DNA from 4 places in the Streptomyces sp. NPDC038200 genome. Region 4 is predicted to be linked to each of the others. Evidence: riboswitches for the same ligand, from Rfam matches in the RefSeq annotation. Region 4 holds a riboswitch; each other region holds the start of a gene.

Region 1 (4,292 bases), on a different contig from region 4:
GTCACGGACGCTCGGCTCCACTGACCGCGGTGCCGCGGTGCCGCGGTGCCGCGGTGCGGCACTGCGCACTGGGGCTTGCGGCAGTGTCACAGTGCCGCCGCACCACCGCGTGGTCGCGCCTCCGGGTCGTCGGCTCGTCGGGTCGTAGGCGGCGTGGTGTCGGCGGGGCGGGGCCGAGGGTGGGGCCGGTGGCGGGAGGGCAGGAGGGTGCTGGTTAGGCTCCGGCCCCATGGACGTACTCATCCATCTCTTCGTCGGCCTGCACATCGTCGGTATCGCCGCGCTGCTCGGCGGTTTCCTCACCCAGATGAAGGCGATGGGCCGGGGCACGGCCCGGTTCGTGCCGGGCATGCTGCACGGCGCGGTGACCATGCTGGTCACCGGTGTGGCCCTGGTCGGTCTGAACCAGGCCGACGATCACCACGTCAACACCGTCAAGATCGGCGTGAAGCTGGCGCTGCTGATCGTGATCCTCGGCCTGGTCTACGTGAAGCGCGACGAGGAGCGGATCGACAAGGGCGTGTTCGGCCTGGTCGGCCTGCTGACCACGGCCAACGTCTTCATCGCCGTCCTCTGGACCTGACCCCCGCCGAGGCCGGGGGTCAGCCCGGCCGTACGACGCTGTGGACGGCCGCCTCATCGACGCCGGAGACCGGCTCCTCGCGGACGTACGCACCCGGCCTGGGGGCGTGGATCACCATGCCGTTGCCCGTCCAGAGCCCGACATGGCTGACGTCGTCGTGGAAGAACACGAGGTCGCCGGGGCGGGCCTCGTCCGGCGGGACCGGTGTGCCGGCGTCGGCCTGTTCCCGTGCGGTGCGCGGAAGCGTGACGCCCGCGGACTTCCAGGCGGCCTGGACCAGGCCCGAGCAGTCGTAGGAGCCGGGACCGGCGGTGCCCGACAGGCACGGCTTGCCGAGCTGGGCACGGGCGAAGGAGATCGCCTTCCTGGCCTTGCTCGCGTACGTGCCGGACGGTGTGCCGGCGCCCTGGGCGGTCCGCTGCGCCAGCAGCACACGCGCGTGGGCGATCTTCCGCTGGATTCTGGCCTTGGCCGCCTTCGGGTCGCTCGCGGTGGCCTCCTGCGAGCCGTCCGCCGGCGCCGCGGCGGCGGTACCGGGCCCGGCCGGTGCGTCGCCCCCGTCCCGAACCCGCGGAGCGACCCCGGTGTCCCGAAGGGGAGTGACCCCGGTGTCCTGGAGGGGAGCGGCCCCGGTGTCCCGAAGGTGCGGGGCGATGTGCGCGTCCCGGACGGGCTGAGCGGTGCCCCGGTCCGTCACCGGCCGGGTGATCGCCGTGTCCCGTACCGGCTGAACGAACGCCGTGTCCCGTACCGGCTGAACGAACGCCGTGTCCCGTACGGGCTGAGCGATCCCCGCGTCCGGTACGTATGAAGGGATGCCTCGGTCCTGCACGGGCGAGGTGAGAGCCGTGTCCCGCGTGCGAGCCGTATCCCGCGCGGACGGCACGGACGACGTGGGCGGCACGGACGGCGTGGTGCCCGTGCCCCGTACGGGAACGCCGGGGGCGGTGTCCGGGGCCGCAGCGGTGCCGAGCCCGGCCTTGCCGGTGCCGCGCTGTGCCGGGATCGTCCCCTGCCGGGCGGACAGGGCGCCCCGCTGGGCGGGGAGGGCGCCGCGCTGGGTGGGCAGGCCGCGGTCCTGGGCGCGCCGGGCGACCTCGTCGCGGAGCCGCTGGAGGCTGTCCGCACGGCGCCGCGCGGACTCGGCCCGTTCGGCCTGCTGCGCCCGCTCGGCCCGCTCGGCCTGCCGCGCCCGCTCGGCCTCCTGGACCCATTCGGCCCGCTCGGTCCTCTCGCCCCGCTCCCTGCCCGTGCCGGACGTGACGGATGTCTCGGCCGCCGACTCCGCCCGGCGGTACAGGTCGTCGATCTTCCGCTCGACCTCCTCCAGACTCGGCCTGCCGTGACCGGCCGCGGACGTGGCCTCGGCGGTCTGGGAGAACACGGCCACAGAGGTGAGAGCGGCGGTGGCGAGGGCGGGGGTGCGGATGCCCGCCCCCTGGGTCCCGCCGGGGCGCGGCTTGCGGTGCGACGCCAAGAGTGGCGACTCCTTCCGTGCTGCCGCCTACCGGGTTAGCTGTCGGGTTCGGGCGGGTGGAAGGGTTGCCCTACGGCCTCGTCCCTGGCGGGAGTCGGCCGATTCACCCCAGGAACGGTGGGTCCCCGGCTCCGGGCACCGTGCGGGGTGCGCCGGACTCGGCGGAGGCCGCATGGCCCGGCGACGTTCGCCGGAGAGGGGTCGTGCGGCCTGACGGCAAACTAGCCAACTCGTGTGTCTTCTGTGAAGGTTGGTGCGCGGTTTGTCCGATACATTTCCGTGACCTGGGCAAGGTTTCACGTGCGCGTGACCAGGCGCTTCCGTTGGGTGAGCGGCTGACGGGCGTTGTTGACACGAAGATCAACTGGCCGGGAAGCGGGCCATGTTCCGGGGACGGCGACCGGTTGTCGGTGGGGCGCCCTAGACTCGTAGAGCGATGAGCAGCCTCTTTGACGACAGCTTCCTGGCGGACCTCCAGCCCTCGCGCGGGCGCGAGGAGGAGCCCCCGCCGCCGCCCGAGGACGATCACGCTCCGGAGCCGATTCCGGACGATCTGTTCGGCGGGAAGTTCGACGTGCCGCCGGACCGGGACGCGTACTACCGCAACGGCGCCCCGCGTCCCGCGCTCGACTCGGCGGCCCTCCTGGACGGGCTGAACGAGAACCAGCGCGCCGCGGTCGTGCACGCCGGCTCCCCGCTGCTCATCGTCGCCGGCGCCGGCTCCGGGAAGACCCGCGTGCTGACCCATCGCATCGCCCACCTGCTCGGCGAGCGGGACGTCCACCCGGGCCAGATCCTCGCGATCACCTTCACCAACAAGGCCGCGGGCGAGATGAAGGAACGCGTGGAGCAGCTCGTCGGCCCGCGCGCGAACGCGATGTGGGTGATGACCTTCCACAGCGCCTGCGTGCGGATCCTGCGCCGCGAGTCCAAGAGGCTCGGCTTCACGTCGTCGTTCTCGATCTACGACGCCGCCGACAGCAAGCGCCTGATGGCCCTGGTCTGCCGTGACCTGGACCTCGATCCCAAGCGCTTCCCGCCCAAGTCCTTCAGCGCCAAGATCAGCAATCTGAAGAACGAGCTGATCGACGAGGAGGACTTCGCCGCCCAGGCCGCCGACGGCTTCGAGAAGACCCTGGCGCAGGCGTACGCCCTGTACCAGTCGCGGCTGCGCGAGGCGAACGCGCTGGACTTCGACGACCTGATCATGACGACGGTCAACCTGCTGCGCGCCTTCCCGGACGTCGCCGAGCACTACCGCCGCCGTTTCCGGCACGTCCTGGTGGACGAGTACCAGGACACCAACCACGCCCAGTACGCCCTGGTGCGCGAGCTGGTGGGCACCACCGAGCACGACGAGGACGTCCCGCCGAGCGAGCACGACATCCCGCCCGCCGAGCTGTGCGTGGTGGGTGACGCGGACCAGTCGATCTACGCCTTCCGGGGCGCGACGATCCGCAACATCCTCCAGTTCGAGGAGGACTACCCGAACGCGACGACGATCCTGCTGGAGCAGAACTACCGCTCCACGCAGACCATCCTGTCCGCCGCCAACGCGGTCATCGAGCGCAACGAGTCCCGCCGTCCGAAGAACCTGTGGACCAACGCCGGCCAGGGCGCCGGAATCGTCGGGTACGTCGCCGACACCGAGCACGACGAGGCCCAGTTCGTCGCCGACGAGATAGACCGCCTGGTCGACGCGGGCGACGCGCGCGCGGGAGACGTCGCCGTCTTCTACCGCACCAACGCCCAGTCGCGTGTCTTCGAAGAGGTCTTCATCCGCGTCGGCCTGCCCTACAAGGTCGTCGGCGGCGTCCGCTTCTACGAGCGCAAGGAGGTCCGGGACGTCCTCGCCTACCTGCGCGTCCTCGCCAACCCCGAGGACTCGGTGCCGCTGCGCCGCATCCTCAACGTGCCCAAGCGGGGCATCGGCGAGCGCGCGGAGGCGATGATCGACGCCCTGTCCCAGCGCGAGAAGATCAGCTTCCCGCAGGCCCTGAAGCGCGTGGACGAGGCGTACGGCATGGCCGCCCGCTCCACCAACGCGGTCAAGCGGTTCAACACGCTGATGGAGGACCTGCGCACGATCGTGGAGTCCGGCGCCGGACCGGCCACGGTCCTCGAAGCGGTCCTCGAACGCACCGGCTACCTGGCCGAGTTGCAGGCCTCCACCGACCCGCAGGACGAGACCCGGATCGAGAACCTCCAGGAACTCGCGGCCGTGGCCCTGGA
Region 2 (4,292 bases), on a different contig from region 4:
TCCCCCTGGTCCCGCCGCGGGGCGGGTTCCCGCTGCGTGGCGGACGGTTCGTCCATCGGCTCCCCCTCGATTCGTCGTGCCCCGAAGGGTCAACGGCCCGTCACTCCGTGTAGTTCCCGGGCGGGGTCACTTCCCGGCGTCGGCCGCCTTCACCAGGGCGTCCTTGGTCACGGCGCCGGCGTAGACCTTGCCGTCGTCGGTGATCAGGGCGTTGACCAGGCGGGTGGAGAAGACCGTGCCCTTGCCGAACTTCCCGGAGACCTGGTCGCCGAGCGAGCCGAGGAAGCCGCCGAGGTCGCCGCTCTGGGAGCCGGTCGGCAGGCCGCCCTCGGCACCGGTGTCGAAGGTGGCTATGGACGTCCAGCCCTTGCCGAGGACGTTCAGCCCGGTCAGGCCCTCGGCGAAGTCCTCACCGTGCTTCGGGGTGTGCTGGGGCTTCCCGGCCGTGTCCTTCTCCTCGGTCACCTTCGCGCCCTTGGGCGGGGTGAAGTCGAAGGTGGAGGCGGCCGGGCGGGCGAAGGAGACCTGAGTGAAGCCCGCGTCGACCACGGCGGCGCCGCCGCTCTTCGGGGTCAGCGTGAACTTCAGCGGCTGGCCCGTCTCGGCGTCCACGGCGATGCTGATCGCGCCGACCGTGGTCCCGGACTGCTTGGGCTTGATCAGCAGCTTGTAGGCGTCGCGTCCGGCGACCTGCGCGGTGCCGTCGACGGTGACGGACGTGGTGTCGTCCACCGACTTCAGAGCCTCGTCGGCGAAGTCCTTGGGGGTGGCGGGCGGCTCGGCCGTGCGGTCCTTGCCGGAGCCGGCCGCGGTGGAGTGGTAGACCTCGTTGCTCTTGCTGTCGTAGCCCCAGACGTCCTTGCCGTCGTGGATCAGGCTGTACTCGGCGCCGCTCTCCAGCAGCGACACCTTCTGCCGGTCCGGGCCGTCGGCGGCGACGCGCAGGGTGTGCGTGCCGGAGACCAGCTCGGTGAGCTTGGCCTGCGGGTCGGCGGAGGAGCCGTCGCCGGAGCCCTGGCCGGCCCCGCCGAGCATGCCGCTCTCCAGGCCGCCGAGGTTCGGCAGGCCGAGGTCGGTGCTGATCTTCACGGTGCCGGACAGCTGCTGCACGTCCGACTTGGCGATCTTCTCGATGAGCTGCTGTGCGCTGATCTTCGGCAGGTCGGGGTCACCGGAGTCGGCGAGCGCCGGGACCAGCCCGATCGTGGCCGCCGCCACCCCCACCACCGCGACCGGAACGGCGTACCGCGCGGCCCTGCGCCGGCCGGAACGCGTCTCCTCGTCCCGCGCGGCGCCCACTGCGTCGTCGGATTCGTACGGTGCCATGTGTGCCTTACCTCCGTCGTCGGCGGCAGCTGTCCTCACGCTGGTCCACCTGAGCCGCCATTCTCACCCGAATCGGTGAGGAGTGGTGATTTCCGTGGTTCCCATCTGACCAAATCGGCCGTGAGGAAGCGTCAGCCCTCGGAGGCAACTGCGTGTACGCCTGCGGTATGACATGCGGCGGCCGTATCTCCACCGACCCGTAGGGGTCGGGCGGGAGGACACCGCCGTACGGGTGTCGGGCCGGGTCAGCCGGCCCGGTGCACCACCGCGTCGCACAGCTCCAGCAGCGCCGCCTTGGCGTCGCATTCCCGGAGCGGCGCCAGCGCGGCCCGTGCCTCCTCCGCGTACCGGACGGTGTCCCGGCGGGCCTGCTCCAGCGCGGGGTGGGCCCGCAGGCCGGCCAGTGCCTCGGCGAGCCGGGCGTCGTCGCTGAGGTCGGAGTCCAGCAGCTCGCACAGCGCGAGGTCCTCGGCCAGCCCCAGCCGGGCGGCCCGCTCGCGCAGCCGGAGCACCGGCAGGGTGGGGATGCCCTCGCGCAGGTCCGTGCCCGGGGTCTTGCCGGACTCGTGGGAGTCGGAGGCGATGTCCAGCACGTCGTCCGCGAGCTGGAAGGCGACCCCGAGCCGTTCGCCGTACTGGGTGAGGACGTCGACCACCGTCTCGTCGGCGCCGGACATCATCGCGCCGAACCGGCACGACACCGCCACCAGGGAGCCCGTCTTTCCGCCGAGCACGTCCAGGTAGTGCTCGACCGGGTCGCGTCCGTCCGAGGGACCCGCGGTCTCCAGGATCTGGCCGGTCACCAGCCGTTCGAACGCCAGGGCCTGCACCCGGACCGCCTCGGGGCCGAGGTCGGCGAGGATCTGGGAGGCTCGGGCGAAGAGGAAGTCACCGGTGAGGACCGCGACGGAGTTGCCCCAGCGGGTGTTGGCGCTGTCCACGCCGCGCCGCACGGCGGCCTCGTCCATGACGTCGTCGTGGTACAGCGTGGCCAGGTGGGTCAGCTCCACGACCACGGCCGACGGCACGATGCCCGGCGCGTAGGGGTCGCCGAACTGGGCCGCGAGCATCACGAGCAGTGGCCGGAACCGCTTCCCGCCGGCCCGTACGAGGTGCTGGGCGGCCTCCGTGATGAACGGGACCTCGCTCTTGGTGGCATCGAGCAAGCCTTCCTCGACTGCCGCCAATCCGGCCTGGACATCGGCTTCCAGAGCCTGGTCCCGCACGCTCAGCCCGAACGGCCCGACGACGGTCACGAGGGGTCTCCTGTCTGCTGGTGTCTGCTGGCGATTACACGGTTTGTCGATAGGTCGCTGCCATCACTCAAGTCAGCGTATCCGGTCCTGTTTCGATCACCGATAGCGCCCACCGGTCCAGCCTGGGCGGTATCGCAGCATGACCGGCATGGTTTTGATCACATGGTAATACCGGACATTTATCGACTTAACAGTAATCCGAACGCTGTGTCGCGACCTCTCCACCCTCTCGCTTTCCCTGTCGGCCGCCCATGCAACAACAGGCACCACACCCCTGGTTCCACCACCACTCGGACTTCAGACATGAATCCCCTTAATCCCCCATGTCTGATTTGAAATGTTTTGCTATTTCGTGAGTTGGGTCACGCGCCCTCCGCGCGCACCCCGTCCACCGGACCCCCGGGACCCCTTGCGCCGTCGGCGAGTTGAGAGTTGGCAACCGCAAAGGATCAAGCACCTCATACCGCGTCGATCATGACCAAAAGGCACGTTGTATGAATCCAGTACTTGTTCCCGACATGTGCTCTCGCATACGTTCCGGCCGTCGGGCGGACGCCTAATCCTGCCGCCGCCCGCATACCCATCGACGAACTCATTCGTACGGCAGGAGCGGGGGACCCAGGTAAGTCGCTGCACCGGACGGCACACGCCGCACCGGAACGGCTCGGGGTGAAGCCGTGCCTCCCCGAGGCACGGCCGGGCACCTCCCCGCCCGAACCCGACAGCTCACCTCGTAGGCGCCGGAGAGGAACTTCCCCATGCCTGCTGCCGCTCAGCACCGCCGTACCCGGAACAGCCGCCTCGTCCGTACTCTCGTCGCCGCCGGCACCGGCGCCGCCGTCCTCGTCCTGCCGCTCATCGGCGCGACCACCGCCTCCGCGGCCCCCAGCGCCACCACGGCCGCCACCACCCCCGCCGGATACCCGAACAACCTCGACGGCTGGATCCGCGAGTCCCTCGCGATCATGGCCGAGAAGAAGATCCCGGGTACCTACAACGGCATCTACCGCAACGTCATACGCGAGTCCTCCGGCAACCCGGCCGCCATCAACCTCTGGGACTCCAACGCCGCCAAGGGCATCCCGTCCAAGGGCCTGCTCCAGGTCATCGACCCGACGTTCAACGCCTACCACGTGGCCGGCACCTCGTTCGACATCTACGACCCGGTCGCGAACATCACCGCCGCCTGCAACTACGCGGCCGCGCGGTACGGGTCGATCGACAACGTGTTCGGCGCCTACTGACCGGCCGGTCGCGGCAGGCCTGCCTGACGTCCCGGTCAGCCGGCCGACGTCCCGGTCAGCCGCTCGGGAACAGTCTTTCGAGGACGACGGCGATGCCGTCGTCCTCGTTCGACAAGGTGACCTCGTCCGCGACCGCCTTCAGTTCGGGATGAGCGTTGGCCATGGCGACGCCGTGCCCCGCCCAGTCGAACATCGGGATGTCGTTGGGCATGTCACCGAAGGCCAGCGCCTGTTCGGCGCCGATCCGCAGCCGTTCGGCGGCCAGCGCCAGCCCGGTCGCCTTCGTCACCCCGCTCGGCTGGAGCTCCACGGTGCCCGGCCCCGACATGGTGACCGTCGCCAGCGAGCCCACCGCCGCGCGCGCCACCGCCGCCAACTCGTCGTCGGACAGGTCGGCATGCCGCAGCAGCACCTTGCTGATGGGCGCGCACCACAGATCGTCCCGGCGCTCGACCCGCACCGCGGG
Region 3 (4,292 bases), on a different contig from region 4:
CGGCGCGCCGCTCGCCCGGCTGGAGGGCCAGACCGCGCTCGCGACCCTCCTCACCCGCCTCCCCGACCTGCGACTCGCCGCGGATCCCGCAGAGCTGCGCTGGCGCGGCGGGCTCATCATGCGCGGCCTGCGCACGCTGCCGGTCGAGTTCACGCCCACCGACTGAACACAGCCCCCGCCGAGAAGCATGACAGGCGTTCAACTTTGTGATCTTCACGTGATCTGTGCGGCATGAACTTGTGACAAGTGATCGTCTGCCTATACGTTCACCCATCAGCGCGGCGACCGGCTTCATCCGCCGCGTCGGTCCTGCTGTCGCTCGAAAGGCTTCTGCATGCTCTCCGGGAACGGCCGACACCGTCGCCCCCGCCAGGCCCCGGCTCTCCTCGTCGCGGCCGGCGTGACCGGCTCCGCCATCGCCATCCCGCTCCTCGGCGCGGCGAGTGCCAACGCGGCGGACGGCACCACGTGGGACAAGGTGGCCGAGTGCGAGAGCGGCGGCTCCTGGAGCGCCGACAACGGCAACGGGTACTACGGCGGCCTGCAGATCTCGCAGGACGACTGGGACAAGTACGGCGGCGGCCAGTACGCGGGCAGCGCCGACCAGGCCAGCCGCCTCCAGCAGATCGCCGTCGCCGAGAAGATCCTCGCCGACCGGGGCACCTCCCCGTGGGCCACGTGCGCCCTGCTGTCCGGCCTGACCACGGACTCGGGCTCCGTGGACGTCGACACGGGCGTCGGCGGCTCCGCCGACACCGGTTCGCACGACTCGTCCGGATCGGACGACAGCTCCGGTTCGTCGGACAAGTCCCACAGCTCCGACTCGTCCGATGCGCCGGATTCATCGGACTCCGCCGACGCGGACCCGGGTGCCGGCTCCGGCTCCAAGGGCGGTTCCTCCTCGGACGCCACCGGCAAGCCGGACGCGAAGCCGGGCAAGGGCGCCGGCAAGGACAAGGGTTCCACCGGGACCGACACCCCCAAGTCGGACAAGTCCGCCTCGCCGGAGACCGGTGGTCTGCCGGAGACCGGCAGCACCCCCACGGTGACCCCGGACCCCGGGATCGAGGACAACCCCCAGCAGGCCGCCGGTTCTTGGAGCCTGGTCGACACCGGAGCGCTCGCCAGCGGCGGACGTCACCGGGGCGCGAGCGCGGACGAAAGCCCCGCGGGCGGACAGACCGCCGCGTCCTCCGGCCGGCACGCCTCCCGTGAGCCGGGCAGCTACACCGTCCACGAGGGCGACACCCTCGCCTCCATCGCCGACTCCCTTGACGTCGACGGCGGATGGCGCGGGCTCTACGCCGACAACAAGGACGCCATCGGGTCCGACCCGAATCACATCAGTGCCGGTCAGACCCTGGAAGTCAGGGGCGAAACGGGCGGTAAGTAGCGGCAGTTGACGCCCCACTTGACGCCCTAATGTCCGGTTTGGCGAAAGTGTGGGATGAGTCTCAGAAGTCGTGATCGTCTTTGAAATTCCGCGGATCGCGTGCCTACGGTCGAGGCCGCTCGTCACCACGAGCCCCGGCGACCGCAACGCCGAATCCTGCCAGCGGTCACCCGGGAACAGTCGACGCGTCAAGCGCCGTAGGCAGGAGCGGGGGACCCAAGGTAAGTGCCGGGACCAGCAGTTGAAGCTGGGACCGGCTGGGGGTGAAGCCGCATCTCGCGCACAGCGATGAGGTGCGGCCGGGCAACTCAACCGGCCCGAACCCGACAGCTCACCTCGCAGGCGTCGGTGAGGGGATCCTTCCATGCTGTTTTCCGGTAAGGGCAAGCACCGTCGTCCGTCCAAGGCCGTCCGCGCCGTCGCGCTCGCCGGTGTCACCGGTGCCGCCGTCGCCGCCCCGCTGATGGCGGCCGGCAACGCCTCCGCCGCCACCGCTTCCGAGTGGGACGCCGTCGCCCAGTGCGAGTCCGGCGGCAACTGGTCCATCAACACCGGCAACGGCTACTACGGTGGCCTGCAGTTCTCCGCCTCCACCTGGGCCGCGTACGGCGGCACCGCCTACGCCGGGCAGGCCAACCAGGCCACCAAGGCGCAGCAGATCGCCGTCGCCGAGAAGGTCCTCGCCGCGCAGGGCAAGGGCGCCTGGCCGGTCTGCGGCACGGGCCTGTCCGGCGCCGCGTACAACGGCTCCGCCCCGAGCGCCCCCTCGACCTCGGGCAGCACCACCACCTCCCGCTCCACCGACGAGCAGGCCGCCTCCCGCTCCGCCGAGCGTCCGGCCCCGTCCACGAGCAAGAGCCAGACCGTCACCACCCCGACCGGCAAGAAGGTCAAGAAGGGCGACGGCGAGTACAAGGTCGTCGAGGGCGACACCCTGAGCACCATCGCCGCGAAGCACCAGGTCGGGGGCGGCTGGGAGAAGCTCTTCGAGCTGAACAAGGGCATCGTCGAGAACGCCGACCTCATCTACCCGGGCCAGCAGCTGCACCTGAAGTGACCCCTGGCCCAGAGCCGGCCCACCCGGCCCGCGCATCCCCGCGGGCCTGGCCGAAGGCCCCCGTGCGGGCCACCCCCGTCCCCACGGGCCCCCCGTCCCGGTGCGTGTTCCCCCGTACGCACCGGGACGGGGCTTTTTTGCGCCCAGTCCCCCGAAGACCTTTGTTTCGGGTAGAAACAAAAGGTACCGTCGCCTTGTCCACGGGGCGGTCGGTCGGTGGCCGACGCCCCCGGGACGGTTAGGCTCTAGTCGCAAGGCACACCAGCCCCGCACTTCCAGCGTCACATCCAAGAAGGAGATGCTCGTGCCGTCCATCGACGTCGTCGTAGCCCGGGAAATCCTGGACTCCCGAGGCAACCCCACGGTCGAGGTCGAGGTCGGCCTCGACGACGGCAGCACGGGTCGTGCCGCCGTCCCGTCCGGCGCCTCCACCGGCGCCTTCGAGGCCATCGAGCTGCGCGACGGTGACCCCAACCGCTACCAGGGCAAGGGCGTCGAGAAGGCCGTCCTCGCCGTCATCGAGCAGATCGGCCCGGAGCTGGTCGGCTACGACGCCACCGAGCAGCGCCTGATCGACCAGGCCATGTTCGACCTGGACGCCACCGACAACAAGGGCTCCCTCGGCGCCAACGCCATCCTCGGCGTCTCGCTCGCCGTCGCCCACGCCGCCTCCGAGGCCAGCGACCTCCCCCTCTTCCGCTACCTGGGCGGCCCGAACGCGCACCTGCTGCCGGTGCCGATGATGAACATCCTCAACGGCGGCTCGCACGCGGACTCCAACGTGGACATCCAGGAGTTCATGATCGCCCCGATCGGCGCGGAGTCCTTCTCCGAGGCGCTGCGCTGGGGCACCGAGGTCTACCACACCCTGAAGAAGGTCCTGAAGAACAAGGGCCTGTCCACCGGCCTCGGCGACGAGGGCGGCTTCGCCCCGAACCTCGGCTCCAACCGTGAGGCCCTCGACCTCATCCTGGAGGCCATCAAGGAGGCCGGCTACGCCCCCGGCCAGCAGATCGCCCTCGCGCTCGACGTCGCCGCCTCCGAGTTCTACAAGGACGGCAAGTACCTCTTCGAGGGCAAGGAGCGCTCCGCCGCCGAGATGACGGAGTACTACGAGGAGCTGGTGGCGGCCTACCCGCTCGTCTCCATCGAGGACCCGCTGTTCGAGGACGACTGGGCCGGCTGGAAGGTCATCACCGACCGTCTCGGCGACAAGGTGCAGCTGGTCGGCGACGACCTGTTCGTCACCAACCCCGAGCGCCTGGCCCGCGGTATCGAGGAGGGCACCGCCAACGCCCTGCTCGTGAAGGTGAACCAGATCGGTTCGCTGACCGAGACCCTGGACGCCGTCGAGCTGGCCCAGCGCAACGGCTTCAAGTGCATGATGTCCCACCGCTCCGGCGAGACCGAGGACGTCACCATCGCCGACCTGGCCGTCGCCACCAACTGCGGCCAGATCAAGACCGGCGCCCCGGCCCGCTCCGAGCGCGTCGCCAAGTACAACCAGCTGCTGCGCATCGAGGAGATCCTCGACGACGCCGCGGTGTACGCCGGCCGCAGCGCCTTCCCGCGCTTCAAGGGCTGACCCCACCGGACCCCACCAGGGTCAAGGCTCAGCCAGTCGTACGTACGTCCCCGTACTCGGTCCCGTACCGTGTGCGGGGACGTACGCACGTGAAGGGGAGGCGGGACATGGCCGTGAAGGACCGGGACCGGTTCTCCACCGCGACCAGGCTCAGGCTGCTCGGCGAGCAGACCGCGGCGCGTGTCTATCGCTCCCAGACCCGGCGGCAGGCCCGCCGCTCCCGGCTCACCGGCCGCGCGGCGCTCCTCGCGCTGGTG
Region 4 (4,292 bases):
CCGGGCCGCTGCCCGGCTACTGGCCCTTCGAGTCCCCGCTCGACGGCCGCGAGGAGTACCCCGTCGAGGGCGGACCGCGCTTCGTCCGCCCCGCCCTGTCCGTCCGCACCGACCAGCGGCGCGGCACCGAGTGGCGCTTCGTGTCGTACCGGACGGAGGACGACGAGCTGCGGCTGCGCTTCGACGACGACGGCGTGGGGATCACGCTGCACTACCGGATGCGCGGCGACGTCGTCGAGCGCCGGGTGACCGTCGACAACGGCGGCGACACGCGGGTGGAGCTGCTGCGGGCCGACGCGGCCACCTGGACCCTGCCCGACCGCGAGGGCTGGCGGCTGTCCCAGCTGCACGGCCGCTGGGCCGCGGAGTCCCGGCTCACCACCGCCCCTCTCACCTACGGCGAGAAGATCATCGGCAGCCGCCGCGGTCACACCGGCCACCAGCACCTGCCCTGGGTCGCGCTCGACACGGATGCCACCGAGGAGCACGGCGAGGTCTACGGCTGCGCGCTCGGCTGGTCCGGCTCCTGGCGTATCGCGGTCGCGCAGCTCCCGGACGCGCGCGTGCAGATCACGGGCGGCGCCGGCTACGACGACTCGGGCCTGCTGCTCCTCGCCCCGGGGGAGTCGTACACCACCCCCGTCTTCGCGGGCCTGTGGAGCGACGGCGGCTTCGGCGGCGCGAGCCGCACCTGGCACGCCTACCAGCGCGCCCATGTCGTCCCGGACGCCGAGCGCGACCGGCCGGTGCTCTTCAACTCCTGGGAGGCGACGAACTTCGACATCTCCGAGGAGCAGCAGGCCGCCCTGGCCCGCCGGGCCGCCGAGATCGGGGTCGAGCTGTTCGTGGTGGACGACGGCTGGTTCGGCGCCCGCACCAGCGACCGTGCCGGCCTCGGCGACTGGACGCCCAACCCCGACCGCTTCCCGCACGGCCTGAAGCCCCTCGCCGACCGGGTGCACGGCCTGGGCATGCAGTTCGGCATCTGGGTCGAGCCCGAGATGGTCAACCCGGACAGCGACCTGTACCGCGCCCACCCCGACTGGGTGCAGTACCAGCCGGGGCGGAGGCGTACGGAGCTGCGCAACCAGCTGGTGCTCAACCTCGCCCGCGAGGACGTCCAGGAGTACCTGTGGGAGCGGCTCGACGCCCTGCTCTCCGGCGCCCCCGTCGACTACGTCAAATGGGACTTCAACCGCTGCTTCACCGACGCGGGCTGGCCGGGGGAGCCGTACCCGCAGCGCCTGTGGGTGGACCACGTCCGCGCCCTCTACGCCCTGCTGGACCGGCTGCGGGCCGCCCACCCCCGGGTGGCCTTCGAATCCTGCTCGGGCGGCGGCGGGCGGATCGACCTCGGCGTGCTCAGCCGCACCGACCAGGTGTGGACCTCCGACAACACCGATCCGCTCGACCGGCTGGCCATCCAGCACGGCTTCACCCAGATCCACCCCGCCCGGGTGATGGCCGCCTGGGTCACCGACAGCCCCAACACCCAGCTCAACGGCCGGGTCAGCTCGCTGCGCTTCCGGTTCGTCAGCGCCATGGCGGGCGTGCTGGGAGTCGGCGGCGACCTGACGGAGTGGACTGCCGAGGAGCTGGCCGAGGCCCGGCGGTGGGTGGAGCTGTACAAGGAGATCCGGCCGGTCGTGCAGCACGGCGAGCTGTACCGGCTGCGGCCCCCGGAAGGTGGTCTGAGCGCCGTCCAGTACGTCCGGGGAGAGGAGACGGTCGTCCTGGCCTGGCTCCAGGCGCAGAGCCACGGCGAGCCGGTACCGGCGGTGCGGCTGCGCGGACTCGACCCGACAGCGTCGTACGCATGCCACGAAACGGGCGAAGTGCATCGAGGCGCGGTGCTGCTGCACCACGGGCTGCGCACGCGGCTCAAGGGTGACCTGGACGCGACGGTTCTTCGCCTACGCCGTCTCTAGGTATTCTGTCCAGTTTGGTCAACTTCGTTGCGACTCGCCACGGAATGCGGGGCCTTGGTGGGCGGGCTGGTGAGGAGCGTCATATCCGTGACGGTGCGTCGCACGTCATGTCCACGTAATACCGGTGCGGAGCAGGCGAATCGAGGGGATGGTGGGCCTTGAAGGCACGCTAGGTGACCGTGTGTTCCCGTATTCGATCACCCGAAACGCGCATCACGGGAACCCGCTGCTTGTTTCCGTGCGTCCTGCTCGCTTACGTTCGCCACCATTCCGGACGGAACGCCGAATCCTGCCGCCGCCCGGAGTCCCCACACACGTGACCCGCGCCGGCAGGAGCGGGGGACCCACCAGGTACGACTGCCTGTCCGGTCTCCGCGACAGGCAAGGGGGTGCAGCCGTGCCGCGCACGGCCGGGCAACTCCAGCCCGAACCCGACAGCTGACCTCGCAGGCGCCGGAGAGGAATTGCGCCATGCCCGCCAAGGGTAAGCACCGACGCCCCAAGACCCCGCGTTTTTCCCGCTCCATGGCAGTCGCCGGCACCGGTGGCGCCGCCCTCGCCCTCCCGCTCCTCGGGGCCACCGGAGCGCACGCCGCCACCCCCGCGCAGTCCGTACCCGGAAAGGCCGTGCGCTCCCTTCCGGAGACGGTCGAGAAGAGCGCCGCGCGTGCGGACGCCGGCGCTCGCACCTACACCGTGCGCAGCGGCGACTGCCTCTCGAAGATCGCCGACGAGCAGCACGTCGGCGGCGGCTGGCAGCGGCTCTACGAGGACAACCGGCGGACCGTCGGTGCCGACCCGTCGCTCATCCACCCGGGCCTGAAGCTCACCCTCGGCGGGCAGGCCGCGCCGACCCGCGCCGAGACCCCCGCCCCCCGGCACGCCCCCGCGGCCACGGCGTCCCCCCGGCCGGCCGCCGCCCAGCCCTCGCGGGCCGCCGGGTCCGCCCCGGCCTCCCGGCCGTCCGGGTCCGGCAACGCGCAGACCGCCACCGCCGGTTACACCCTCCCGGTGACCGGTGCCACCCTCGGCACCGGCTACCACGTGGCCGGCAGCATGTGGTCCAGCGGCCACCACACCGGCGTCGACTTCGTCGTGCCGGCCGGCACCCCCCTGAAGGCCGTCGCCGCGGGCACGGTCGTCTCCGCCGGCTGGGGCGGCGCGTACGGCAACCAGGTCGTCATCAAGCTGAACGACGGCTACTACGCCCAGTACGCCCACCTGTCGCAGCTGTCCGTCTCGGCCGGCCAGAGCGTGACCGCGGGCCGGCAGATCGGCCTGTCGGGCGCCACCGGCAATGTGACCGGCCCGCACCTGCACTTCGAGATCCGCACCACGCCGGATTACGGCTCGGACCTGGACCCGGTCGCCTACCTCCGCTCCCACGGCGTCGCGGTCGGCTGACGCCCGGCCCGGCGGCACCCCCCCGCCTGACGCGCTGCCGAAGGCCGGACCCCGTCCCGGGGTCCGGCCTTCGGTGTGTCCGCGTGCAACAGCCTGGAGAGTGACCGTATTCCTGCATTGGCAAATTCTTTAAGAGTGTCTCATCTCACCGTTCGTCAACCCCCGCTTACGGTCGCGTAGGTCACATCCGAAGGTGAATCATGGTCCGACGTGGCAGACGATTCGAAGAATGACAACAGATCAGTGATCGGGTCGTACGTGGCGGTGGGGGACAGCTTCACCGAGGGCGTCGGCGATCCAGGACCCGACGGGGCGTTCGTGGGCTGGGCCGACCGGTTCGCGGTGCTGCTCGCCGACCGGTGCCCCGAGGGCGACTTCGAGTACACCAACCTCGCGGTGCGCGGGAAGCTGCTGGACCAGATCGTGGCCGACCAGCTCCCGCGGGCCGTCGACCTGGCTCCCGACCTCGTCTCCTTCTGTGCGGGCGGCAACGACATCATCCGCCCGGGCACCGACCCGGACGAGGTGGCCGAGCGCTTCGAAAGCGCCCTGACCCGGCTGACCGAGGCCGTCGGCACCGTGCTCGTGACGACCGGCTTCGACACCCGTGGCGTCCCCGTGCTCAAGCATCTGCGCGGCAAGATCGCCACCTACAACGGGCACGTCCGTGCCATCGCGGACCGGTACGGATGCCCCGTGCTCGACCTGTGGTCCCTGAAGTCCGTGCAGGACCGCAGGGCCTGGGACAGCGACCGGCTGCACCTCTCGCCCGAGGGGCACACGCGCGTAGCCCTGCGCGCCGGTCAGGCCCTCGGTCTGGACGTCCCCGCCGACCCGGAGCAGCCGTGGCCGCCGCTGCCGCCCCGGGGCACCCTGGAGGTCCGCCGCGACGACGTCCAGTGGGCGCGCGAATTCCTCGTCCCCTGGATCGGGCGCCGACTGCGCGGCGAATCCTCCGGC

The links. Region 4 has a riboswitch for cyclic di-AMP ahead of ACZ7KF_RS08185 (M23 family metallopeptidase). Riboswitches for the same ligand answer to the same signal wherever they lie in the genome.
Region 1: another riboswitch for cyclic di-AMP. It lies ahead of ACZ7KF_RS25470 (NlpC/P60 family protein); the one in region 4 lies ahead of ACZ7KF_RS08185 (M23 family metallopeptidase).
Region 2: another riboswitch for cyclic di-AMP. It lies ahead of ACZ7KF_RS32130 (transglycosylase SLT domain-containing protein); the one in region 4 lies ahead of ACZ7KF_RS08185 (M23 family metallopeptidase).
Region 3: another riboswitch for cyclic di-AMP. It lies ahead of ACZ7KF_RS02955 (transglycosylase family protein); the one in region 4 lies ahead of ACZ7KF_RS08185 (M23 family metallopeptidase).

What each region holds. Positions count from the first base shown of each region.
Region 1 is NZ_JBVJYH010000013.1:125,735-130,026, reverse strand. Features, by position in the region: gene ACZ7KF_RS25475 (hypothetical protein) at 230-583, shown strand; gene ACZ7KF_RS25470 (NlpC/P60 family protein) at 603-2,060, opposite strand; cyclic di-AMP (ydaO/yuaA leader) riboswitch at 2,069-2,234, opposite strand; gene pcrA (DNA helicase PcrA) at 2,497-4,292, shown strand, end outside.
Region 2 is NZ_JBVJYH010000020.1:31,572-35,863, forward strand. Features, by position in the region: gene ACZ7KF_RS32115 (ABC transporter ATP-binding protein) at 1-56, opposite strand, end outside; gene ACZ7KF_RS32120 (LolA family protein) at 127-1,326, opposite strand; gene ACZ7KF_RS32125 (polyprenyl synthetase family protein) at 1,572-2,582, opposite strand; cyclic di-AMP (ydaO/yuaA leader) riboswitch at 3,157-3,337, shown strand; gene ACZ7KF_RS32130 (transglycosylase SLT domain-containing protein) at 3,341-3,826, shown strand; gene ACZ7KF_RS32135 (HAD family hydrolase) at 3,882-4,292, opposite strand, start outside.
Region 3 is NZ_JBVJYH010000001.1:710,378-714,669, reverse strand. Features, by position in the region: gene ACZ7KF_RS02965 (cytochrome P450 family protein) at 1-166, shown strand, start outside; gene ACZ7KF_RS02960 (transglycosylase family protein) at 335-1,393, shown strand; cyclic di-AMP (ydaO/yuaA leader) riboswitch at 1,577-1,753, shown strand; gene ACZ7KF_RS02955 (transglycosylase family protein) at 1,758-2,450, shown strand; gene eno (phosphopyruvate hydratase) at 2,749-4,035, shown strand; gene ACZ7KF_RS02945 (FtsB family cell division protein) at 4,143-4,292, shown strand, end outside.
Region 4 is NZ_JBVJYH010000003.1:171,660-175,951, reverse strand. Features, by position in the region: gene ACZ7KF_RS08190 (alpha-galactosidase) at 1-1,928, shown strand, start outside; cyclic di-AMP (ydaO/yuaA leader) riboswitch at 2,243-2,394, shown strand; gene ACZ7KF_RS08185 (M23 family metallopeptidase) at 2,400-3,332, shown strand; gene ACZ7KF_RS08180 (SGNH/GDSL hydrolase family protein) at 3,576-4,292, shown strand, end outside.